DNA from 2 places in the Shewanella sp. 10N.286.48.B5 genome. Region 2 is predicted to be linked to the other one. Evidence: riboswitches for the same ligand, from Rfam matches in the RefSeq annotation. Region 2 holds a riboswitch; the other holds the start of a gene.
What was found. Region 2 has a riboswitch for thiamine pyrophosphate ahead of BCU57_RS04805 (TonB-dependent receptor). Riboswitches for the same ligand answer to the same signal wherever they lie in the genome.
Positions count from the first base shown of each region.

Region 1: linked by a shared signal. The riboswitch ahead of thiC (phosphomethylpyrimidine synthase ThiC) and the one ahead of BCU57_RS04805 (TonB-dependent receptor) in region 2 are both predicted to bind thiamine pyrophosphate.

Region 1 is NZ_MCVG02000001.1:1,289,754-1,302,574, forward strand. Features, by position in the region: gene fadE (acyl-CoA dehydrogenase FadE) at 1-240, opposite strand, end outside; gene BCU57_RS05575 (class II glutamine amidotransferase) at 481-1,260, shown strand; gene BCU57_RS05580 (DUF3108 domain-containing protein) at 1,243-2,046, opposite strand; gene BCU57_RS05585 (MGMT family protein) at 2,070-2,414, opposite strand; gene trhA (PAQR family membrane homeostasis protein TrhA) at 2,617-3,297, opposite strand; gene BCU57_RS05595 (hypothetical protein) at 3,558-4,958, shown strand; TPP riboswitch at 5,184-5,283, shown strand; gene thiC (phosphomethylpyrimidine synthase ThiC) at 5,539-7,605, shown strand; gene thiE (thiamine phosphate synthase) at 7,608-9,425, shown strand; gene BCU57_RS05610 (HesA/MoeB/ThiF family protein) at 9,422-10,270, shown strand; gene thiS (sulfur carrier protein ThiS) at 10,293-10,496, shown strand; gene BCU57_RS05620 (thiazole synthase) at 10,499-11,263, shown strand; gene thiH (2-iminoacetate synthase ThiH) at 11,359-12,468, shown strand; gene BCU57_RS05630 (chemotaxis protein) at 12,550-12,813, shown strand.
Region 2 is NZ_MCVG02000001.1:1,109,157-1,121,977, forward strand. Features, by position in the region: gene BCU57_RS04760 (curlin) at 231-773, shown strand; gene BCU57_RS04765 (curlin) at 794-2,389, shown strand; gene BCU57_RS04770 (LuxR C-terminal-related transcriptional regulator) at 2,516-3,148, shown strand; gene BCU57_RS04775 (curli production assembly/transport protein CsgE) at 3,145-3,798, shown strand; gene BCU57_RS04780 (curli assembly protein CsgF) at 3,814-4,221, shown strand; gene BCU57_RS04785 (CsgG/HfaB family protein) at 4,224-5,075, shown strand; gene hinT (purine nucleoside phosphoramidase) at 5,657-6,013, shown strand; gene BCU57_RS04795 (PaaI family thioesterase) at 6,024-7,049, shown strand; gene BCU57_RS04800 (YcfL family protein) at 7,135-7,527, shown strand; TPP riboswitch at 7,686-7,794, shown strand; gene BCU57_RS04805 (TonB-dependent receptor) at 7,943-10,129, shown strand; gene BCU57_RS04810 (hypothetical protein) at 10,300-10,560, shown strand; gene pnuC (nicotinamide riboside transporter PnuC) at 10,601-11,251, shown strand; gene BCU57_RS04820 (phosphotransferase) at 11,266-12,276, shown strand; gene BCU57_RS04825 (DUF6279 family lipoprotein) at 12,321-12,821, shown strand, end outside.

The sequences.
Region 1 (12,821 bases), 180 kb from region 2:
GATGCCTTGATATACTTTAAGCAGTGGACGTGAGATGAAATTCTGACGAAATGATTTAACATTTAAAGGTAATGCTAAAACTATATAGACAACCCAAGCTAGACTGCCAACAATATCTAATACACTACCAATTAACATTACAACTGCTGCTGCAATTGTTGCTGTTAATAACGACACCCGCAAGTAAGTTGCTGCGCCGAGTACCGCGATCATGGCGATGATCCAAATAAGTGTCTCCACTGTCTTTCTCCTTAAAAGTGTTTAATATTTAAACACCTACAAATTAATGATCCTATTCACAGAACTGACCGTGGTCTGACCTGTATCACATAAAATTAAACCTAACTGGCGCTGATTACAAGTTATTTCAAACAATTGTTTAAAATATTTTGTTTAATAAAAATGCCAATTTTTTTCTGCACTAGGTACAATATAAATTACGTAATATTTTGAGTTAATTATATTTTTAAGGCGTGTTTCATGTGTGAGTTACTAGCGATGAGCGCTAATGTCCCAACGGATATTGTATTTAGTTTCACAGGCTTAGCTGAAAGAGGTGGTGTTACTGGGCCACATGTTGATGGTTGGGGGATCACTTTTTATGAAGGCAAGGGCAGCCGCACCTTTAAAGATGCTCGTCCTAGCAGTGAATCCCATGTCGCTCAGCTCATTAAATCTTATCCAATCAAAAGTGAGATTGTCGTCAGTCATATTCGTCAAGCAAACCGTGGCTGTGTTGCGCTGGAAAATACCCATCCTTTCACCCGCGAGTTATGGGGCCGATATTGGACTTATGCCCATAATGGACAGTTATCAGACTACCAAAATAAGTTTCAAGTAAATCATTTTCAGCCTGTTGGGGACACCGACAGTGAGCTGGCATTTTGCTGGATTATGGAACAGGTGTTAGGTGAGTTTGGTCATACGCCACCCGATGACATGAAACAGGTGTTTGAATTTGTAGCAACGCTGGCTGATGACATTCGAGCTTTAGGTGTTTTTAATATGATCCTAAGTGATGGTGTCGATTTAATGAGTTATTGCACTAATAATTTGTGCTTCATTACCCGCCGTGCGCCTTTTGGCAAAGCCAAATTAATCGATACTGATGTGGTTATTGATTTTAATAAAGAAACGACACCCAATGATGTCGTTACAGTGATTGCTACTCGTCCGCTGACAAAAAACGAACAGTGGCATATTTTACAGCCTGGCGAATGGAAGTTATTTAGGCAAGGCGAATTACTGATTAACAGTTAATCCAGCGTTTGCTTTAGTAACAGCTGTATCGGATTCTATTGCTTGCTGAATTTGATAATTATCTAACTGAATATCAAGCTGCTTACTACCTTTAGAAAAATGACTTAAACGCACGGGTAAGTAGTTTAATTCTGGCGCCATCCAAAAAAAGGTTTGGCGCTTTTTACTTTTTCGTACCACTTCTATTTTTACGGTTTGATAAGTGCCACTGTCTAATATCACTTGTTCTTTGCCGACAATTTTAAATTCATAATCATCAAACTCTTTTTCTTTGACCATTTTGTATTTAAGCAATTCGGGTTGGCGGTACATATCCATTCTAAATATTAATTGAGATACCAAGGGATCGTAGATATCCTCGGCAAAGGGTAATTTCTCTCTTTCGTCTTTATATATGGTGTGGATAACGCCTTGTCCAGCAGCAAAGGCGGTTTGCTCTGTGTAGTCAGATCCGGTGCCGCTACGTTTACTCATATAGCGGATGGGCTTAACCTTGCCATCTTCGAGTTTGAACTCACTATTAAGGTTACGCACATCCGATAGCATTAATAAGCTGATATCGCTATCAAAGCGATAGTTATAGTAGCCATTATCACTTTCAGGCAACTGGTAGCGAGCTTTACCGAGTTCGATACTGCCATAGAACACCCGATATTCAGCAGAGTGAGGGGTTAATGCATTGAGGTACTCGAGGTTTTCCTTGTCATCAGAAGCGACAGCATTAGGGGCCTGAGACAATGTAATGACAATAATATTGGCTAATAAAGCGGTGAATTTTCTAATCAAAGTAATACCTACCCATGCAATATTTAAAAAGGTAACGACATGACAAGGGTTGCAATGTCAGGGCGCCATTCATATTTTGACAATGAAACCTTGCCTTGGTTCACTTCTACTCCATCTGATCTTAGTCGCTGTTGCTGATTTTGGAAATGAATAGAATTGACTTTAAAAGAAATTTTTCCTTGGCTGTTAATCACTCTATACCAAGGTAAGTTTAGGTTATCGGGGGCGTCTTTGAGTGCTTTAGACACATACCTGGCTCTACCTGGTAGCCCAGCTAAGTCAGCCACTTTACCATAAGCTAAAACATGACCTGTGGGGATCATATTTACAATAAACCAAATTCTTTGCTTTGGGCTAAGGTTTTCCATTGATGGCTTTTGATCAGGTATGGGATGATAATTTATTGTAACCCGCTTTGGTGTTGCGAGTTAAGTAGACAATAGTAAGTATTCAATAGCCAGCTTATGAGTGTTGGTTATCGCTCATGGTTGATGAGCGATACTTTTTGAGTGAGTTTATAACAGTGAGACGAAATACTGACAGGGTTAATACTGTGGATATAAAGCAGGTTTATATGACTGTTAAATAAATACACAAGAAATGAGACAAGGCGCCTGCAAGTACAAATAAATGCCAAATAGCATGATTATAAGGAATACGCTTATTGACATAAAAAATAACCCCGATGCTATAAAAAGCCCCACCTGCAAGTAATAGGTTAAAGCCTAAATCTGACATGCCTTTGATTAAATCTCCCATGATGGTGACACAAAGCCAGCCCATAACAAGATACAAAATAACACTTAGCCCTTTGAAGTGGCCAATAAATAAGGTTTTAAAAATAATACCGCCTAAGGCTAATAACCATATTGCAGTTAGTATTAGCGTAGCACTATCATTTTGAAGGCTAATTGACATTAAAGGTGTGTATGTACCAGCAATAAGCAAATAGATTGCACAGTGATCAGCCATTTTAAAGCGTTTACGCCATAAGGGGCTTTTACTGGAATGGTATAAGGTTGAGGCCAGAAAAAGCATAATAATACTTAATCCATACACAGTGATCCCGATAGTGTCAGCGATATTAAGTTGGCCATTCGCTTTTATTAGCATTGCAATTAGCGCGGCGATACCCGCAAGTACCCCTATACCATGGGTGATACTGTTAGCTAATTCCTCAATCACACCATAGTCTGACTTTGATGTAGGTGTTGGTGCTAATGTTTGATTAGCATCTAACTCAAGTGACATAGTTGCATACAACCTTGTTAAGCAATTTACATTGAGTCTACCAGCAATATTCATAATAGGCCATGACTTTAGCGTACACGTGTAAGCTTAAGTTTGACGCTATGATAACTGTCTGATTTTGTGGGGAGTCGTGTGTCATCGACATAAATTAAATGAACTTAATGGCTTTTTTATCATCTAGTTTATGGTCAGCTTGTGGTTGAAGTCTGATCTAGCACGATTTATATCCAGTGATTCAAAAGCGACAGGAGGCGCGAGTAATGAACCAAGGTGGTGATAAACATTTAACACAAGGATTGGCAGCAAACACTAATTTTGAACCGGGTGCTAGTGGAAATTCGACAGGCTTAAATGGCACACAAGTTTCACATGGACAGCTTTACATAAATGCAAGCCGCCAAGAATCTGCGGTTGAAGTGATAGATTTCTGTGATCATGTTGTGATGTTACAAACGGTGAATGCAACTAGCACTGAAGTCACTAGCACTGAAGTCACTAGCACTGAAGTCACTAGCACTGAAATAATGAGCACTGATGTAATTAAAGCCCAAACATTACCGCTGATCTGTGGGCTGATCGACAATCAAAATAATCAAGGTCGCTTTTTAAAACAAAATTCTGATAACGAGTTTAAAAAGATACTGACATCACCATCGAGCATTATTGTTGCAGGGCTACATGTTGTGCTGGTGTTTATGCTATTTTCCTTAGCTGATAACACCATTAGCCATTTTGTCGAGATCAGCCGTGAACAAGCCGTTAAAGCTGCGACATCTGAAAGTGACAACCAAGAAATAAAAGCCTACTTTTTAACGGCTGAGCAAATTACCCAGCTAGCTAAGACCCTGCCAAGTGAACAAGCCTTGATTGAAGAGGTCGTCAGTGAAGTCATTACCAATGAAGAAATAATCGATCAAACTATATCGAACAAACAAAGTACTAATAAGGTTGTCGATACAAGCTCAATAGCGCCTGCAGTTGCAACTAGCCCAAAAGATACTGTCAATCAAAAGGCAATTTCCCCAAAGCCTATTGACCAAAAAGATATTGACCAAAAAGCTGTTAACCAAAAAGCTGTTAACCAAAAGCCCATTGACTACAAGCCCATAATTGAAAAATTGCCAATAGCAGAAGCAGTGCAAGCCAAAACGCACCAGTTCGATTGGTCTTCAGTTGATAGCATGTATCTGCAGCAGCAAAAAGATAGCAGTAACGAACATCTATTTAAGCCACAATTGTTTAATGAAACCATCTCAGAGGCCAATACCATAACAAGCGACAATTTATCGGCCATCAATCAAGCTAGCCATTCCTTTATAAATAAACTCAATCAACAACAAGTTAATCAGCAAATAAGTCAGCAAGCCCATTTAGCGACTTCTGTTAGTGGTGCCAGCACCAGTGAGTTAACCCCTGAAATGGATGATATAGAGTTAATAGTAATAGAAGATAAGCGCCAACCAACTACCCTCAATCATCGTTTAGATCCAAATAGAATTGTTAAGATTGGTGAAACTTGCCATCGATTGGTGGCATTACCAACCCAAATTAACCCTTATGCCGAAGGCTTAGATTTAGGACACCCATGTGAAGGAGGCAAAACAAAAAAAGCACTAGATAACGCCATTCAACAACGCTTATCGAAACTTAAATTACCTTGAACTGTTCAGACTTTCACAAAAGATTTATTTCAACAACATCAAAAATGAATAATATTCATCAAATTTATTTATCAAATTATTTCTGTATTAATTGGGCCTTAATCGCTTGGTTGTAAATTAAATCCATATATAACAGTATTTTAATTAGTGAAATAATTTAACTCGTATTACAATTCGAAAATTGTCAAAGACTTGTATTTTATTAAATAAGCTGACTATACTGCAGCCATCTTGTCGGAGTGCCTTTATGGCTGAGACCGTTTATTCGGGATCCGTTGAACCTGATCAGGCTAGAACCTGCGAAGGAAACAAGCAGTTAATTTGCTTATTTTTACCCTACAGTCAGCAGCAATTTTATAGTGAATGGCTGCGTGGCTAGATCATAAATATTAGTGCAAAATAAAAGATAGAATTAATTAAAGCAGAGTTATTGCTGAAGTTAATTTAACCCGCCATTTGTCGATATTTAAGGTCCAAAGTTAAGGTGTAAATTCAAGTCAATTACAGAGTTAATGTTAACTCGCTCGTCATCAACAATTCTCCAGGCAAGCAACTCTATTTTTTTATTTTGAGGTTGCTTATGTCAAATCGTCGTGAAACCCGCGCTCAAGCGCAAAATTTTATTGAAACCCTAAAACCTTTACAGCCCCCAAATTCTGAAAAGATCTATCTGAGCGGATCCCGCCCCGATCTGTTAGTGGGCATGCGTCAAATTCATCAAAGCGATACTATCCTTGGCGGTAGTGAAGATGCGCCCGTGACTGAAGCCAACCCAGCCATTAAAGTTTATGATTGCGCCGGTGCCTATTCAGATCCTGATGCTGAAATTAATGTCCGTTTAGGCTTAAACAAGTTTCGCCAAGCTTGGATTGAAGAGCGCGAAGATACAGAGCAACTTGATGGAGTTAGCTCTGACTTTACCCAACAGCGTTTGGTTGACGACGGTTTAGATCATTTGCGTTTTGAAGCCCTTGTTCGCCCTAAAAAAGCCAAGTCAGGCCGCCGCGTTACGCAAATGCATTACGCTCGTAAAGGCATTATCACACCTGAGATGGAATATATTGCCATTCGCGAGAATATGGCTAGAGAGCAAGTCACTGATGAGATTTTGACTCAAAAAGCCGCCGGTGAAGCTTTTGGCGCTCACATTGGCCAGCCTATTACCGCTGAATTTGTCCGTGATGAAGTTGCCCGCGGCCGCGCCATTATTCCGTTAAACATTAATCATCCAGAAGCTGAGCCAATGATCATCGGGCGTAACTTTTTAGTCAAAGTTAATGCCAATATCGGTAATTCAGCGGTAACCTCGTCCATCGAAGAAGAAGTCGAAAAGCTGGTCTGGTCAACGAGATGGGGCGCTGACACTGTAATGGATTTGTCTACGGGGCGCTATATCCATGAAACCCGTGAATGGGTCATTCGAAACTCTCCTGTCCCCATTGGTACAGTGCCCATCTATCAAGCGTTAGAAAAAGTAAATGGTGTCGCTGAAGACCTAAATTGGGACATTTTCAAAGATACCTTGATTGAACAGGCAGAGCAGGGCGTCGATTACTTTACCATCCATGCTGGGGTACTGCTGCGTTATGTACCAATGACGGCAAAACGTCTTACTGGCATCGTTTCTCGTGGTGGTTCCATCATGGCAAAGTGGTGTTTAAGTCACCATAAAGAAAGTTTTTTGTATGAGCACTTTAGAGAGATTTGCGAAATCTGCGCTGCCTACGATGTGTCATTGTCATTAGGCGATGGTATGCGGCCCGGCAGTATTGCCGATGCCAATGATGAAGCGCAATTTGCTGAATTAGAAACCTTAGGCGAGCTGGTTAACATTGCTTGGGAAAATGATGTGCAAACCATCATTGAAGGCCCAGGCCATGTACCGATGCAGCTCATTAAAGTGAATATGGAAAAGCAGCTTGCCCATTGTGATGAAGCGCCTTTTTACACACTCGGCCCACAAACCACCGATATTGCGCCAGGTTATGATCACTTCACCTCAGGGATTGGGGCGGCCATGATGGCTTGGTATGGCGTGGCCATGCTGTGCTATGTCACTCCTAAAGAGCATTTGGGTTTACCGAATAAAGAAGACGTTAAACAAGGACTTATCGCTTATAAAATTGCAGCTCATGCTGCCGATGTGGCTAAAGGTCACCCTGGTGCGCAAATTCGTGATAATGCCTTATCAAAAGCAAGGTTCGAATTTCGCTGGGAAGATCAATATAACTTAGGCTTAGACCCAGATACCGCAAGGGCTTATCACGATGAATCGCTCCCCCAAGAGTCTGCCAAAGTCGCGCATTTTTGTTCTATGTGTGGGCCAAAGTTTTGCTCAATGAAAATCACTCAAGAAGTGCGTGAATACGCTGCAAAGCAAGCGCGTGATCAGTTACAAAAGGTGAACGTGCTTGACGCTAGCGAATTTAAACACCTGCAGGCACACTCTAATCACAATGTTAATTCCGTAGACGCAAGTGCAGATATAAGCGTTAGTAGCGGTGTAGATATTCAATCAGCCATGGCACAAAAGTCAGCTGAATTTAAAGCCACAGGCTATGCAATTTATCATCCGTTACCTTCTAAGCCAGACACAGCAACAAGCGCAGATTTAGCTGTTAAGACCACTGCTGAATTAGAGGCTTAACCATGAATGTTTCACAACCACATAGCTTAGAAACCATGTCGCCCATCGTCTGGACTATTGCCGGTTCAGATAGTGGTGGCGGCGCCGGCATACAGGCAGATTTAGCAACTATAAATGACTTACAGTGTTTTGGCTGCAGCACAATTACCACTGTTACTGCGCAAAATTCGGTGGCTGTAACACTAGTCGAGGCTGTGTCAGAATCCATCTTATTGGCTCAGCTAAATACACTTGCTAGCGATTTAGCGCCAGCAGCCATAAAAATTGGCTTAATTGCCAATCAACAACAATTGGTACTCATTGCTCATTGGTTAAAGACATTTAAAAGTCAGAGTTTAGCTAACCAGCTGATCCCGATTATTTTAGATCCTGTCATGGTTGCCAGTAGTGGTGATAGCTTAAATGAGCGCGCAAAAAAGCCGTTAGATTTTAGCCCTTTTAAAGGTCTAATTAGCTTAATTACCCCTAATGTTAGGGAGTTACACACGCTGACTGATACTAACAGCGTGGAATTTGAACCTCGGTGCACAATTAAAAGCCAAAGCCTAGACTCAAGTGATGGTTTTTATAGTGCGGCAGCGCAACTGGTTAAACAGCTTCATTGTCATGTGCTCGCCAAAGGCGGTGATGCAGTATGGCAACAAACCAAAGCCAATGATTTGTTCATTTGCCGTAAAGTTCACGGCGTGAGTGACGCCCATCAATATCAAGCTTATTGGCTTAATAGCGAGCGAGTTAATACAAGTAATAACCATGGCACAGGTTGCACCTTATCCACTGCGATAGTATGCTTTTTAGCCCATAACTATGTACTTCATGATGCCGTTGTGATGGCAAAAGCATATGTACTCAAGGGATTAGTGTGCAGTGAATCATTTGGTAAAGGCGCAGGGCCAGTGGCAAAAACCGCTTGGCCTGATGAAATACAATACTACCCTGAAATTACTGCCGTAAGTGGCGCTGAAATTAACCATTTAGGTAAAACACAGCAAGAATTAGCTGCTGTTGGAAAGTTTAGCAATGGATTAATAAATACAGCTCAGGGCTACCTAGATTGCCGCTTTCCTGCGCTGCATAAGGGCATTGGTGTTTATCCGGTTGTGGATGACGTGACTATGCTGCAAAGTGTGTTAGAAGCCAATTGCACCACAGTGCAGCTGCGAATTAAAGCTAATGCTGTCAATGAGGTCTCTAATGATGCTCAGCAAACCAAACTAGTACAAGATATTAGCCGCGCAATAGCTCTGGGTAAGCAATATAACGCCCAAGTGTTTATTAACGATCATTGGCAACTGGCAATACAGCTTGGTGCATTCGGGGTTCATTTAGGTCAAGAAGACCTTGAGTTAGCTGACTTAAATGAAATTTCAGCGGCAGGGCTAGCCCTTGGGTTATCTAGCCACAGCGTATTTGAAATTCTATTAGCTCAGCAATTAAATCCATCCTATATCGCCTTAGGGCATATTTTCCCAACGACCACTAAGGTGATGCCGTCAAAGCCTCAAGGCTTAGCAAAATTAGCACGCTACAGTGCATTACTTAACAACGTATGCCCAACCGTGGCCATCGGTGGTATTGATGCAAGTGTTATAACGGATATCAAAGCCACTGGGGTTGATAGTGTTGCCGTGGTAAGAGCCATTACTGAAGCAGAAAACCCTGCCAAGGCTTATTCATTGTTAGAGCAGCAATGGCATCTAGCGGCTGCACAACAACCTCAGCAACAACCTCAGCAACAACCTCAGCAACAGCCAAGGCAATCACATGTAAAATCCCACAAGCCATCAGTGAAACAGCTGCAGTGTGAGCCAGTGTCATGACGATTACACAACAGCGTCAAGCTAATAAGAGTGGGCTCACTTCCAAGCAGTTTATCAAGTATGCCAGTCATATTTTACTGACTGATATGGGTGAGCTTGGTCAGCTTAAAATACTCAATAGCCGGGTACTTATCATTGGGGTAGGTGGTTTAGGTCACAGTGTTGCTCAGCAATTGGCCGCCGCGGGAGTTGGAGAACTGATATTGATGGATCATGACAAGGTAGAGCTTTCAAATCTGTCGCGGCAATTACTTTTTGACGAACAAGATATTGGTTTAAGTAAAGCGCTACTTGCCAAAGATAAGTTAGCAGCAGCCTATGAAGACGTAAATATCATGGCAATTGAGCAGGCCTTTGGTGCTCATACGGAAGGCGCTGATACAGATGGTGCAAAATTAGTTGAATCTGTCGATCTGGTGTTTGATTGCACTGACAACTTTACTAGCCGCTTAATGATTAATGAAGTTTGTGTTCGTCACGCTACAGGGCTAATTAGCGCAGCGATTTCCGCTAATGATGGGCAATTATTTTGCAGCTCAACTGACTATCCGCAAAGGGGCTGTTATCAATGCCTGTACCCACAAGATACTCATGTTTCACAAACATGTGTATCAATGGGGGTTAACACTGCTGCTGTTCAAACGGTTGCATCAATGCAAAGTTTATTGGGGCTAAATTGGTTAACAGCCGATGACTTAGGCAAAGGCCAGCTAGCGGGTAAGTTACATGTGTTTAATGCTAAAAGCTTGCAATGGCAGATTATACAAATGAATCAAGACCCTAAATGTAGTTGTTGTAGCGCAGCTATTACAGCGTCAACAAATGACGTCAACTCATGCAGATAACTTTACCGCAAAAGGATTAAACATGATTGAAATTGAATTTAATGGCCAACCAGAGCAGTTGCAACAAGCGCCAAGCTTATTAGCGCTAATAGAGTCTAAACAACTTAATCCCAAAGCACTGGCATTAGTGCTCAATCAACAAGTTGTACCAAGAAGTCGCTGGCAGGCCATTCAATGCCAGCCTAATGATAAAGTAGACGTCTTTTCAGCTGTAGCAGGTGGGTGATTATGTTAACCATAGCCGGACATCAATTTGAGTCTCGTTTATTTACAGGTACAGGAAAGTTTAGCGATGCTAACACTATGCTAGCTGCCATTGAGGCCTCTAACTCACAATTAGTGACCCTCGCAATGAAGCGTATTGATCATAGTAAAGACTATGATGACTTGTTGACGCCATTACAGCAAATGGGAGTTAAGTTATTACCCAATACTGCAGGGGCAAGAACCGCTAAAGAAGCTATTTTTGCAGCAGAACTTGCCAGTGAAATGCTTGGCACAAAGTGGATCAAACTTGAAATCCATCCAGATCCGAAATACTTGATGCCAGATGCTATTGAAACCCTTAAAGCTGCCGAAGTCTTGTGTAAAAAAGGCTTTATTGTGTTGCCTTATGTTCATGCAGATCCTGTGCTGTGTTACCGGCTAGAGGAAGTGGGCTGCGCCGCTGTGATGCCGTTAGGCAGTCCTATCGGCAGTAATCAAGGTTTAGCCACTGAGCCTTTTTTAGAGATGATCATTGAGCAAGCTAATGTGCCGGTGGTTGTTGATGCTGGGATTGGCGCACCTTCGCAAGCTAGCCGAGCAATGGAGCTGGGCGCAGATGCCGTGCTAGTCAATACTGCGATTGCCAGTAGTCAATCTCCCATAGTGATGGCGCGGTGTTTTGATTTTGCGGTTAGAACCGGTCGTGATGCCTATACCGCCGGACTTGGCAGTGTTACCAAACAGGCAGAACATACTAGCCCGCTGACGCAATTTTTACATCTGTAAGCCAGATTATTCCCTTACAGGTGAATGATTTGGTTTGAGTAATTTAACTTTGAATGCGGTTGGTTCAACAAATTAAGTTAATAGAGTGGCGCACCATGAGTTTTGTCGAGCAATTTAAACAGCTAGATTTAATCGATTTATCAATGCGGATTAATAGCAGCACTGAAGCTGATGTGCAACAAGCATTACAGCGCCCCCAAGGTCATATTGACAGTTTAATCGCGCTTTTATCGCCTGCTGCATTACCTTTTTTAGAAACGATGGCGCAGCGGGCATATCAGATAACCCGGCAACGCTTTGGGGCTAATATTGGTTTATACCTGCCATTGTATTTATCTAACTTGTGCGCAAATGAGTGTGACTATTGCGGTTTTTCTATGAGTAATAAACTCAAACGAAAAACCTTAACAGAGACCGAATTATTAGCTGAAATTAAAATCATTAAACAGCGAGGTTTTGATTCAATATTACTGGTTTCTGGAGAACATGAAACCAAAGTAGGCATTGAATACTTTAAAACCATCTTGCCACTGGTAAAACAGCATTTCAGTTATGTAGCAATCGAAGTACAGCCTTTGGCGCAAGATGAATACGCCCAGCTGGTGGGGTTAGGGCTCGATGCTGTGATGGTATATCAAGAAACTTATCATCGCCAAACCTATGCCAAGCATCATACCAGAGGTAAAAAACAAGACTTTACTTATCGGCTCACTACACCAGAAAGGGTCGCGGCGGCTGGGGTTGATAAAGTGGGATTAGGGGTATTGCTCGGATTAGACAGTTGGCGCGTAGATGCGTTATTAATGGGCTATCATTTGGCCTATTTAGAAAAACATCACTGGCGCAGTCGTTACAGTATTTCTTTACCGAGATTAAGACCGTGTACCGGTGGAATTAGTCCTAAAGTCGAATTAACTGATGTGGGCTTAGTGCAATTGATCTGTGCGTTTCGATTGTTTAACCCCCAGCTTGAAATTAGTTTATCTACCAGAGAAACCCAGCAGTTACGTAACAACTTATTGCCTTTAGGGGTGACTCATATCAGCGCTGGCAGCTCAACCCAACCTGGTGGTTATCAAAATCCCAACACCCAGTTGGATCAATTTGAAATCTCAGATGAGCGCAGCGCGGTGCAAATAGTGCAGCAAATACAAAAGTCAGGGCTTAACCCAGTATGGAAAGATTGGGAGACAAACTGGTATTAGTTTTTAAATTGGTATGCATTTTATCAAGACTATTCAATGTGATATAACTTGCTATTAGGTTGTTTCAAAAGGAGTTGTATCATGGAAATAGCATCAAGTTTTACCCTCGGTGTTCAAGGACTGCAACAGGCGCACAATGATTTAGCGCAGGCGACCACGGCGGTAGCCATCCCAGAAACGCTAAGTTCTGCCTCAGTACTAATAACTGCAGATAGCGTCACGCTTAGCTCGCAAACAGCGGCCCTGATTGATGCTCAGCAAGCTATTTCTCACGCCGAGGTTGCAGTAGATGTGATAAATGTCTGGTCTGAAAACATTGGCACCATAATCGATGTCTCAGTGTAGAACTCAAT
Region 2 (12,821 bases):
TTCAATGTGGAGTTGGATTTAACTACATGTAATTATTAATTAATTCAATTATAAATATTGATATTTCGATTTGAGGAATAGTACTAAAGTAGGGGGGTGATGATTTTTTACCTATTAGTCTATGCAGTTTTAATACTCGAGGAGGATTCAGAATAAATATTAATCATCAATACTTTACACACTGAAAATGTGAAAGGAAATCTCCTTTCAGTATGTTAAAGGCAGAAAGCATGGACGTATTAAAAAGTAAGTATTTACATCGCTTAACTAAGATACTAGCAATTTCATTTGCCTCTGTCGTCTGTCTAGCTTCTTTTCCTACTTTCAGTCAGCCCGATTTAAGTGATTATGATGAACTTGCCAGTGGGGCTAATTTAGCTCGAGTTTCACAAGATGGCAGTGATAGTTCATTAAACTTATTTCAGTCTGGTAGCGCTAATCGTTTTCAATCTCATCAATTCGGTTTTAATAATTCAATAAATGTTAATCAGCAAGGCTCGCATCATATTGCAGGCCTTAGGCAGTCTGGCGCCAATATTGAGGCTGAAATCTTACAGGTGGGCTTTGGAAATGCAGTTGTTTCGTTGCAACACGGAGAAAATTTATACCTCGATGTGATGCAAACAGGAACTGGGAACCTAGCTTTAATTAAACAAAGTGGTTATGACAATTCGATTGAGATCCAGCAGCACGGGTCTGGTAACGCTGTAGGTGTACTTCAATGGGGAAACTCACAAGATGTTGTGATCACCCAAAGTAATTTATCAAACTAAACGTAAAGGGAAAGACAACAATGAAACATCCAAAATTAGCTTTATTAATTTCAGCGGTATTATTTGCTTCAACTAGTGCCCATGCCAGCGATGATAATAAGGCAACCGTCGACCAAGTTGGTAATGATAATTCAGTCAAGATTACGCAACAAGTTAATAGCGAGTCAAACGAAGCGACAGTTTCTCAAACTGGTAACTTGAATAAAGCAGAAGTAACTCAAGCTGACACTTCAAATACTAAAGCTTTTATTACTCAAGTCGGTAATGAAAATGAAGGGGCAATCTCTCAGCATAATTCAACTGCGACTGCATTAGCGACTATCGTTACAGAAGGTAGTTCGAATAAAGCGAATATAGTGCAGAAATATTATAATGCTCAATCTGCTGCTGCAGCTGTAAACCAAGTGGGTGACAGCAATACAGCCACCATCACTCAAGAAAATGCCGATGGCGCATCATCGACTATCAATCAGTTAGGCGATGGCGATACTGCAGAAATTAACAATTATGTTTCTGACTTTGCTGATGCCACCATTAATCAGTCTGTTGGTGCCGGTAATAATGCCTATATCGAGCAGGATAATTCAGATGGTGCTGAAGCGACCATATCGCAGGCTGGAGCAGGCAATACAGGTAGCATATTTCAGCAAACTGATACACTGACTGATGATGCTAGTGAAGATACTGTCGCGGTGATTGATCAATCTGGCGATAATAACTCAGCAGATATTGTACAAACAGGCTTATCGAATGATGCTGCAGTGATGCAAATGGGCAATGGTAACGAGGCATTTGTTACTCAATCTAATTTGAATAATATGGCAGATGTTGACCAGACCGGTGATAGTGGTTGGGCTACTGTGATGCAAAGTGGCGTTAATGCTGGTGCGACTATAGCGCAATCAGACTTTAACCAAACAGCAACCGTAACTCAGTCTGGTGACGGTCAAATGGCATTTGTTACGCAAAGTAATGCCAATAATACTGCCACGGTTACCCAAAGTGATATGAGTAACTTAGCGACAGTAAATCAAGCTGGTAACGGTGATATGGCTACTGTTGTTCAAACAGGTATTTCAAACGAAGCTGTTGTTGAACAAACGGAATATAGCGGATCAAATACAGTATCAAATACAGTATCTGTATACCAAACTGGTAATGAAAACTATGCTGGTGCAAAAACTGGATATAACGCTAATAGCACTATTACTATTACTCAAACCGGTAATAACAATACTGTGACTGATAACATTAATGCCATTAATTTTTATGGAACCGGTTTTGGCGCTGGAGTCTGGGGAAGTGATAACACAGTTAATGTGACGCAAACGGGTAATGACAATACCGCTTATGCCGAAGGTGCAACTAATGGCTCTATGGTTGATATTGTTCAGATTGGCAGCTTGAACGAAGCAATTGGAGAGTCTTGGGATGGTTCAACGAATGATCTTGATATCAGCCAAACGGGCACAGAGCACTTTGCTGATGTCTTTATCAGTGGCAGTACAAATGTTATTGCAGTAACACAAACTGATATGGGTAATAATTCGTCAGTAAACACCTTTGGTAATGGTAACTCTGTGACCATTAATCAAGGCGCAGTGATGATGCCTTAATAGTACAAAAGTATATTTAAAATAATTTAAACACTCTTTTGGCTAATAGTATAAGTCAGGTTGGCTTGCTAACCTGACTTTATTATTTTAGGACTGTTTGTTTTTCATTAACATGGAGTGATAGTGATGTTTAAAGTTATCAATTGGATGATCGTTTCTCGTTCGCAATTGCTTGTTGACCTACTTGATTGTCGTTGGCCCCAAGAGTTTTTGGTCAAGCTAGCTAAAGCAACTCCAGCAACTATGAGTACTAAATTAAATTCACATGAAATCTCTTTAGTGGTGTTTGATTTAGCTACCATAGATTTACAACAAGCTTATCAATTACAGCGTTTAATCGAACGCGAACACAGCTCGGTGAAAACGGTATTTATTAATTTCCCCAAACAAGTTGATGCAAAATTTTTGATCCACCCAGCTACAACGTTTGGTGTATTTTACAGTGATGCTGAACTTACCGCTATTAGCAGTGGATTTAACGAAATACTTAAAGGTCGCAGCATTATACCCCATGATTTACATAAATCAGTCACTGGTGATGAAGCTGACGATGATAGTGAGCATTTAACCATACGTGAAAGAGAAGTACTTCAAGCGTTACTGGCTGGCAGTACAAATTTGGATATCGCCAATCAATTGTTTGTCAGCGAGAGTACAATTAAAACTCATTTATATCGCGCTTTCAGAAAAATTGGGGTATCCAGTCGCGGTCAAGCAATAGCTTGGGCACAGACTCACATGCATGAGGTTAGAGTATGAAAAGCATCTTATTGATGTTTTTTCTGTTCATCTTTTCAAGTCATGTCATTGCCGCTGGTAATTCAGTAACAAAACCTTTAGTTACTGAATCAAGGTTATCTACAGAGTCAACACTAGATATTAAATCAACTTTAGTGACTGAACCTTCTTTAAAGCAAATCAGCACTAAAAATAAACCGCCAATAGATCAAAGCCACGCAGAAAAGCTTAAGAATGCCAAAGAGCCAACAACGTCAGCGACAGATAAGAATATTCAAAAAGCTCCCAAAACTAAGCCTATTAATATTAATGATGCCGTCCCTAAGGATGAAGCTGATTTAATTGATGGGTTAATCTTAAACCGTGCGATGACCCGACTCGGCCATCGCTTTTACCGTGAATTTGTCGCGGCATACAGAGATATTGGTGGCGAGTCTAAACATACCGGGCTCACCGTTATTGAACAAGCTACAGCAAGAAGTGGTAGCAAAATATTAATACAACAAAACAGAAAAACCGTTTTTGTGACTTTTGTGTCGCCTATTAGTCGGAATATAGATGACCAAGCCAATTATGCCGCTAAACGCGTTAACTCTGCGGTAGTTAAGCAAAATGAACAAGCCGTTTTAGGAGCGTTGTTTGACCCAGATCTCGCACCTGACGAATTCTAAGCATGGAAAGCCAAAATGAAAAAAATAACATTTACTTCAATATTGCTCATTCTTTCAGTTGATTGCTTTGCCACTCAACTTATTTATCAACCAGTAAACCCAGCCTTTGGTGGCAGCTATTTAAATGGCTCATATCTACTGGCTAATGCAGCTGCGCAAAATGACCATGAAAGTAGTGGTGGCTCAGGTTATGTGGCCCCAACAGCATTAGAACGTCTCTCAAGTTCGTTACAGTCTCGGTTGATGAGCCAACTTTTTAATGATGCCGCCAATGGGGGGGAAGGTTATCTATTAACTGATGATTTTGAAATTAATGTCGTTAATGAAGACGGCTCATTGATTGTTCATATTACCGACGTATTAACCGGTGAAACCACCATTATTGAAGTTGGCGGTATTGTTGATGACAGTGTCGGGGGTTAATAATGAAAAAATTAATTATTAGCTTGTGCCTACTATCTTTAACAGCTTGCTCATCAATTGATGAAGAATTTGAAAATATAGATGCCACTTCAAGTTTAATGCCTAAAGGTGAAACTTATTACGATCTAACCAGTTTACCTTTTCCACAAGGTGCGATGGTTGCTGCAGTATATGATTTTCGCGATCAAACAGGACAATACAAGCCCATTCCATCAAGTAACTTTTCAACGGCAGTGCCACAATCCGGTACGGCATTTTTAGCCCAGTCACTTAATGATTCAGCATGGTTTATACCCGTTGAGCGTGAAGGACTGCAAAACCTATTAACAGAACGTAAAATTTTACGGGCAGGACTTAAAGGTGATGCCAGTAAATTACCGCAACTTAATAGTGCGCAGGTATTAATGGAAGGTGGCATTGTTGCCTATGATACAAATATTAAAACGGGCGGTGCTGGAGCACGGTATTTAGGCATTGGCGCTTCAGGTCAATACCGAGTCGATAGCATTACCGTTAATTTACGCGCTGTGGATATTCGAACTGGCCGATTACTCAGTAGTGTTACCACCACCAAATCGGTGATATCAAAAGAAATTACCGCGGGTGTATTTAAGTTTATTGATGCACAAGATTTGTTAGAGGCTGAAGCGGGTTATACTTCCAATGAGCCTGTGAGTTTATGCGTAGTCGCAGCCATTGAGAGCGCTGTTGTGCATCTTATTGCCGATGGCATTTGGAAAGGGGCTTGGAGGCTAGGGGATGCCACTACAGGTTTGCAAAATACTACCTTGCAAAAGTATTGGTTAGAAGCCCATAAAGAAGCGCAAGTCAGTGCCAGAATTAAGCGTGGCTAATTATCCGTCCTGAATAAATAGCCCCTAATTAACAGTCCCTTATGTTTCAATCACGATAAAGGTGCCAATGGCGCCTTTTATGTTTTCTGGGGGTAAACTTCTAGATACACAGAAGCAGCCCTTAAGGCGATAACCACATAAGCAGCTTAGCTTTCATTATGGTTAAATTAATCCAAGCTTTCATTATGTGGTGATCAAAAAGATGCCAAAGAAGTCTAATTGCATAAGGTTTAAAGGTAACCACCAAGAAATATAGCGCTTTTTTTAGCGACTTCAATGTTAATTGCTGGGGATACTTCAAATAAATCCCCTTTAGCATTGATAACAATGATGTGATAATGCCTAGATAAACTCTAAGTAAGTGAGCGTTGCTATAGTTAATCGAGCTGTCAAAATTGGCTTGATAGAGCCAACAACATTCAACAGTGATTAATAGCAAAGTGTTAAACTTGCTTGGCTTAAGTGACAAATGCAGCAGTAGCTATTATATAGTTAAGCAAGCGCTTAGTTGGCTGCTTGATTAGCGCATTCAACAATGATTTTCACTACTTCGATTATAATAACCAAAAGGATGATCAATCATGGCTGAAGAAACCATTTTCAGTAAAATTATACGCCGAGAAATTCCTGCCGACATTTTGTTTCAGGATGAGCTCGTCACCGCTTTTCGCGATATAAACCCACAGGCACCAACACATATTCTGATTATTCCAAACCATTTGATCCCCACAGCCAATGATGTAAAAGCATCTGACGAACTGGCATTAGGGCGAATGATGACAGTTGCGGCAAAGCTGGCTGATGAAGCGGGTATTGCACAAGATGGTTACCGCTTAATCATGAACTGTAATAAACACGGTGGCCAAGAGGTTTACCATATCCATATGCATCTACTTGGCGGTAAGTCACTTGGGCCAATGCTAAGTCGGTTGGATTAATACTAATAACATGAAAATAAACAGTGATTTTTTTCCGTTAACCGGCGTAGCAAGCCGATTTGTTAATCAGCTTGCCCATTGCCGTCGATTGAATATTAGTGCGTTAGAAGCCAGTGAACATCACGTATTACTGGAGTTGCCTTATAGCCAAGATATCATTGGTGACCCAGATACTGGGGTGATACACGGCGGTGTGGTGACTACGATCATTGATACCGCATCCGGCACTTCTGTTGTATGCGCTATTTTAGAGAAGTATAAATCCTTAGAAATATCGCCAACCTTAGATTTACGGGTTGACTACATGAAACCGGCTGAGCCAAACAAACCGCTGTATGCATTTGCAGAATGTTATCGTTTGTCGGCCAATGTGGCGTTTACCCGTGCGATTGCTTATCAAGACAGTATTGATGATCCTATTGCGCATGCTGTTGGCTCATTTATGCGTATTAGTCCAGAAATGGTGGGTGAAGAGTTTAGACAAGCTTTGATGGGCTGCGCTGATGAAGCAAGTGCAGTCAATTCAGCTGCTAATAACCAGCCTGATACTCAAAGTGTTGAAGTTATGCAGGCAGGCAATGCCAGTTTAACTGTGGGCGATATTAATGTTCATGATGTGGTTAAGCGGGCCATTGATTTAAATGACTATAGTTATTTATTAGAGAAAGTCCCTTATACCCAATTTATCGGGATGAGTGTTGATCGCTTTGGTGATGAAATGGTATTTAAGCTGCCAACTAAAGATGACAACATTGGTAATCCTATTCTGCCAGCCATACATGGCGGGGTTATTGCTGGCTTTATGGAAATGTCGGCGATTGTGCAGTTAATGGTATTTATGCAAGCTAAGAAAGTGCCAAAAATTATCGATTTTTCAATTGATTATTTACGTGCGGGTTTACATCAAGATACGTTTGCTGAATGTAAAATTACTCGTCAAGGACGCCGAGTTGCTAATGTTAGCATTAATTGCTGGCAGAAAAATCGTAAGCAGCTAATTGCTACTGCGAGAGCGCATTTCTTGCTTGATCAGTAGAAGTAACACACAGTTGATGCATAGATGAGCAAGCTGTTTGACACTGAGCCGACCATTTATTTTTAATACTTAAAAAAAGGAATTAATGATGACATTAAGAGTAATAATGATATCGCTAGCGTTAATGCTATCAGCCTGTGCTAATCATACCGCGGGAGTCATGGTTAGCTCTAATAGCGAAGTGAGAGTTGATAATAATTCTTTTGCGAGTAAAGTCGCTGTTGAGCAAGTCAATGTCAGAACGCAAGCGGATTTATTGCAAGGTTCTGCATTAATCATTAGCAAGGTGTCAACGGATTTAAGGCTGCAATATAAGTTTACTTGGTTTGATGTTGGTGGCTTTACCATTGAAGATGAAGCAAGCAGCTGGAAGTCATTAAAGCTACATGGCAAACAACAAATGCAGGTTAGCGCCGTTGCCCCTAATGCCAATGCAAGCCGTTTTGAAGTATATGTAAGAGAAGCATTCTCTAACTAAGTGTATCTTTTAAAATATAAAACACGCTTAATTGCGTGTTTTTTGTTTTATAGGCTTAGCTAATCATAAAAATATCTATGTGATAATTTTTTGTACTTAAATAGTTAATAAAAAGTGCCTGTTAGTGCTGTTGCACAGATGAAGGATAGTTTATAATCCGCCGCGCCAAGGGGTGTTTATCGTGTTGATAAACTGAGATGTCTAAAGACAAACCCTTAGAACCTGATCCGGCTCATACCGGCGTAGGAATAGGCTGCATGCTTTGCCGTAAATGTTAGTCATTAACTCAGTCATAAACCAAGTCGTAAACGAAAAACGACACCAATTTAATAACTGATAATTGTAATGACAGTCATGGATGCACATAACTAATTCACTATGCTTGCCGGATCTCAAAATTATAATTTGAGGTCCTATGTCTGTAATAAAATCTAAATCGCCACTAGCGATTGCCATTCTTGCCGTTTTATCCACTTCCGTTGTCGCTCAAACAGAAAATGTTGAACGCGTGGCGCCCGCTGCTGAAAAAATGGAAGTCATAGTGGTTAACGCTGACTTTAGTAATATAGCGCTAGAAAAAGTGCCATCCAGTGTTACCGTCATCGATAGCCAACAATTGCAAGATGAAGGCGCTCAACATTTTGAAGATGTATTAAACTCTATTGCTAATTTTAACTGGTCTGGCGGCAGCTCTCGGCCAAAGTATTTCCAAATTCGTGGTGTGGGTGAGCAAGAAGAATATCAAGGCGCGCCAAATTCTTCTGTTGGCTTCATTGTTGATTATATCGATTTATCTGGGATCGGCATGGTGTCGAGCATGTACGATATACAACAGGTTGAAGTTCTTCGTGGCCCACAAGGTACACAATATGGTGCCAATGCGTTAGCGGGTCTTATATACCTTAAAAGTAACGATCCCACCGATGTGTTTGAACATGGTGCACAAGTCTCCCTTGGTGACGATGACTTACAAACCTTCTCAGGTTTTAGCTCAGGCCCAATTACCGATTCTGGTAAATTACTTTACCGGGTGTCCTTAGAGCAGCACTCACAAAATGGTTACCGCGACAATACTTACCTTGAACGTGAAGATACCAATGCCCGTGACGAATTCACCGCCCGAGCTAAATTGCGTTGGTATGCAGCAGATGATGTGCAATTGGATTTAACCTTGCTTCATGCCAATTTTGATAATGGCTATGATGCCTGGACGTTAGATAATAATGGCTTTGAAACTATTACCGATAAGCCTGGTGTTGATGCGCAAAAGACCACTGGTGCTGGCTTAAAAGCCATCTTCAGCAGTTTTGAAAAGTTCGAACTCACCTCGTTAACTTCATTTGCACAAACCGATCATCACCATAATTATGATGGCGATTGGGCCAACCCTGATTACTGGGCTTCAAAACAGTGTACCGCGTATGATGACAACTGGAATGAAGTAGGAACAGAACCTTGTGTTTATGATTACACCTGGGATAAACAGGGTGAACGTAAAACCGTGTCACAGGAACTTCGTATCAGCTCAAACGAAGCTGGCCGAATTTTTAACGATTCGACTGATTGGTTAATGGGCTTATATGGCATGAACCTTCAAGAGGATAATGACTTATATTCTGAATACAATGGCTGGCCAGATGAAGTGCTGCAATCGGAATATGAAGCGACCAACTATGCTATTTTTGCTCAAACCGATACCCAGTTTAGTAATGGTTATGTATTTTCAGCTGGGGTTCGTTTAGAGCGCCGAGAAAGTGAATATTCAGACAGTAATGGTGATAAATTCTCACCTAGCGAAAACATGTGGGGTGGTCATTTAGCGCTATTTAAACCCATAAACCAAGACCATAATACCTATCTGCGTATTGCTCGCGGTTACAAAGCGGGTGGCTTTAACATGAGTTTGCCAGCTGAATTAGCCGATAAAAAAGAGTTTGATACTGAAATCTTATATAACTACGAGTTAGGGCTCAAATCTTCGTGGTTACAAGGTCAATTAGATACCAACTTGGCATTCTTCTATATGGATCGACGCGATCAGCAAGTGGCGGCATCACAACAAGACCCTGATGATCAGCAGCGCTTCATTCTATTTACCGAAAATGCAGGTAGTGCTGAAAACTACGGCGCCGAAATCGACTTTACCTACTATGCCACCGATAACATTCAATTCTACGGTAGTGCAGGTTGGTTAGAAGCCACCTATGGTGATTATCAATACAAGGATAAATATGGCAATGTCGTAGATTTAACAGGTCGAGAGCAAGCCCATGCGCCAAAATTTACTTATAGCGCAGGCATGAGCTATGTCAGTGATTCTGGCTGGTTTATCAATTTAAATGCTAGCGGTAAAAGTGATTTTTACTACTCTGATAGTAACGAATCAAAGTCAGACGCTTATACTATTTTCAATGCTCGAGTGGGTTATGAAACACAAATGTGGTCAGCGTATTTATGGGGCCGCAACTTATTTGACGAGCAATATGGCACCAGAGGCTTCTATTTTGGTAATGAACCAGACTTAGATTGGGCCGATAAGCAATATGTACGTTTCGGCGATCCACGTCAGCTAGGTATTACCTTAAACGTCAAGTTTATGTAGCTTGACTGCAAACTATGTTAATTAAAGGGGGCTGTTAACCTGTTGGGTTACAGTTGATTTATTTAATAATAACAATACTTAACACTAAATTGCCGTCATGTTTTGAAAAGTTTTTTACCTTAAACTTTGATAGACTATGACGGTATTTTTATCACGATTAAGGAATTTCCATGAAATTGACTGCCGAAATCAGCATGTATCCATTTAATGAAAACTATTTAGACCCGATAAAGTGGTTTATTGGCCGAGTAGATAGCTACCCTAATATTGAACGTAAAACCAATGCGATGGCGACTCAGGTGTGCGGTGAATACGCAGATGTGATGGCCATGCTAGCAACCGAAATGGAAGCGGCCCATCAAAAATGGGGCAAAGCAGTATTTGTATGTAAATTTATTGGTGGCGAGCTTGATTTAAGCCACACCGAATAACCTGTAAATTCATCATAGTAATGAAATAGTAGCCAACGTTATGTTATCTGAGATCGTTCAATCAATACAAATTGCCATTACTGAAGTGTCTGTAATGACAGGCTGGGAAGCTGTTGCAGTGATTCTGGCAATTGCGTATTTGATATTAGCCATGAAAACCAATATTTGGTGTTGGGCGGCAGCCTTTGCCAGTACTGCCATATACACAGTGCTGTTTTGGAATGTGTCATTGTTGATGGAATCAGTGCTAAATGTATATTACATGGCGATGGCGATTTATGGCTTTTGGCTGTGGCGCTATGGTGCTGACAGTCGTCATCAAACTGAACTGCCAATTATTAGTTGGTCTCTAAACAAACACTTAGTGATTATTGCCGTTACTAGTGGTGTATCCTTGATTGTGGGCTACTTAATGGCCACAAATACAAGTGCTTCGTTTCCATATCTTGATGCATTAACAACCTGTTTTGCGGTGATGACTACTTATCTAGTGGCGAAAAAGGTAATAGAAAATTGGTATTACTGGATGGTGATTAATTCGCTATCAATTTACTTATACCTTCAAAAAGGTTTAATGCTAACTTCTGGTTTACTTATCCTGTATTTATTTATGGCTGTCAGCGGTTACTTTATGTGGCGTAAAAAAATGCTGCAAAATCATGCACCAGATGATGCAGCCTTAGCAAGCTAATGGCTATTTAGATAATGAGTCACTTTAACCCATGGCAATGGCTACCTGCGGATATTAAACGCCAATTACCGAATATATTAGCCGATAAGATTGAAGCAGATTGTCATGGGGTTAAAGTGTTATCTGATGGATTAAGTAACCAAAACTTCCATATAGCCTTAAGTGATAGCGATTGGGTATTACGGGTTAATCAAGATAATGCCCCGTGGTGTGAACGAGACAACGAAGTGAGCAGTTGGCGCTTGGTTGAAGCCATTAATCGGGCGCCTAAATTAATTTGGCTTAGTGATGATAAACGCTTTTACCTAAGTCAGTTTATACCTGAAAATAATCACTTATGGTCAAATTATGTCGCCGAGTTTAGTTTTTATGATAACAAGCGCCCACAGCAGTCGGTGTTTGCGGCGCTAGACCCTGTTGCTCACCTACTGGGGTTATTAACCCCGCTATCAAAATTACCTTTGCCGACGAAACAAATTACCATGACTCAGCAATGGCAAGTTTATGTAAACTCATTATCTGACTTAGGCAACTCAATTGCTGATGCAAGCGTCGCAAACAAAGGCGATGCTGATGAAACTCAGGCGTTAGTGACATGGCAGCAGCTTTATCGAAAATTAACCAGTAAATATGCCCAAATGGCTATTTGGCTTGAACAACTAGAAACCTGCGTGATTTCGCCGCAGTTCTGTCACCGAGATTTGTCGCCGTATAATTTACTGTTTGATGGTAAACAACTTAAGTGTATTGATTTTGAATATTGCGCTGCCAGTCATCCGCTGTTTGATTTAGTCGCCGTGGTGGTGACGCATCAATTAACTCAAGAGCAAGTAAAACAACTGACGGAAAAATATCTACAACATCAGCTGAATTTGACTCATGATTGTACTGACTACCTCGCTGAAATGGCTCATTGCTTTTGGCTATTTGCCGCAGCTTGGGCTTTAATGATGGCAGCTAACCAGCAATTATCTCCTCAGCAATATTTTAACTTATTCAACAAATACCTATCTTTAGTGCCATAAGGCTATTATTCTTAACTTATGCTGTTTGTAGGGGAGAATGACCGTTGAAAAAGCCATTAATTCCAATATTACTTGTTATCTTTTTAGCAGGATGTTCCACCAAATTTAGTTACTTCTTTCTCGACTGGGCCATTGAGTGGCGCGTTGATGAATATGTAGAATTAGATAAATCTCAACAAGCTCAATTTGATAAGCTGCTAGATAAGTTTTTGCTTTGGCATCAACAGCAAGAATTGGCTCGCTATAGCGAGCAGCTGCAGCAACTTTCCGACAATATTAATAAACACACGCTCACCATTGAAATTTGGGAGCAACAAGTTACTGCAGCTAAAGCCCATTGGTTTCGTGTTTTTGAATTTTTACTACCCGATTTACTACCTATTATTACTAGCTTAAGCGATCAACAAGTTAAATCTATTATTACTCAGCTTAAACTTGATAATGATGAATTAAATGCCAAGTATGCAGGAAAAAACCAACTAGAATTAGTCGCCGATGCCAACAAAAGAACCATCAATCGGGTTGATGATTGGTTAGGAAGCACC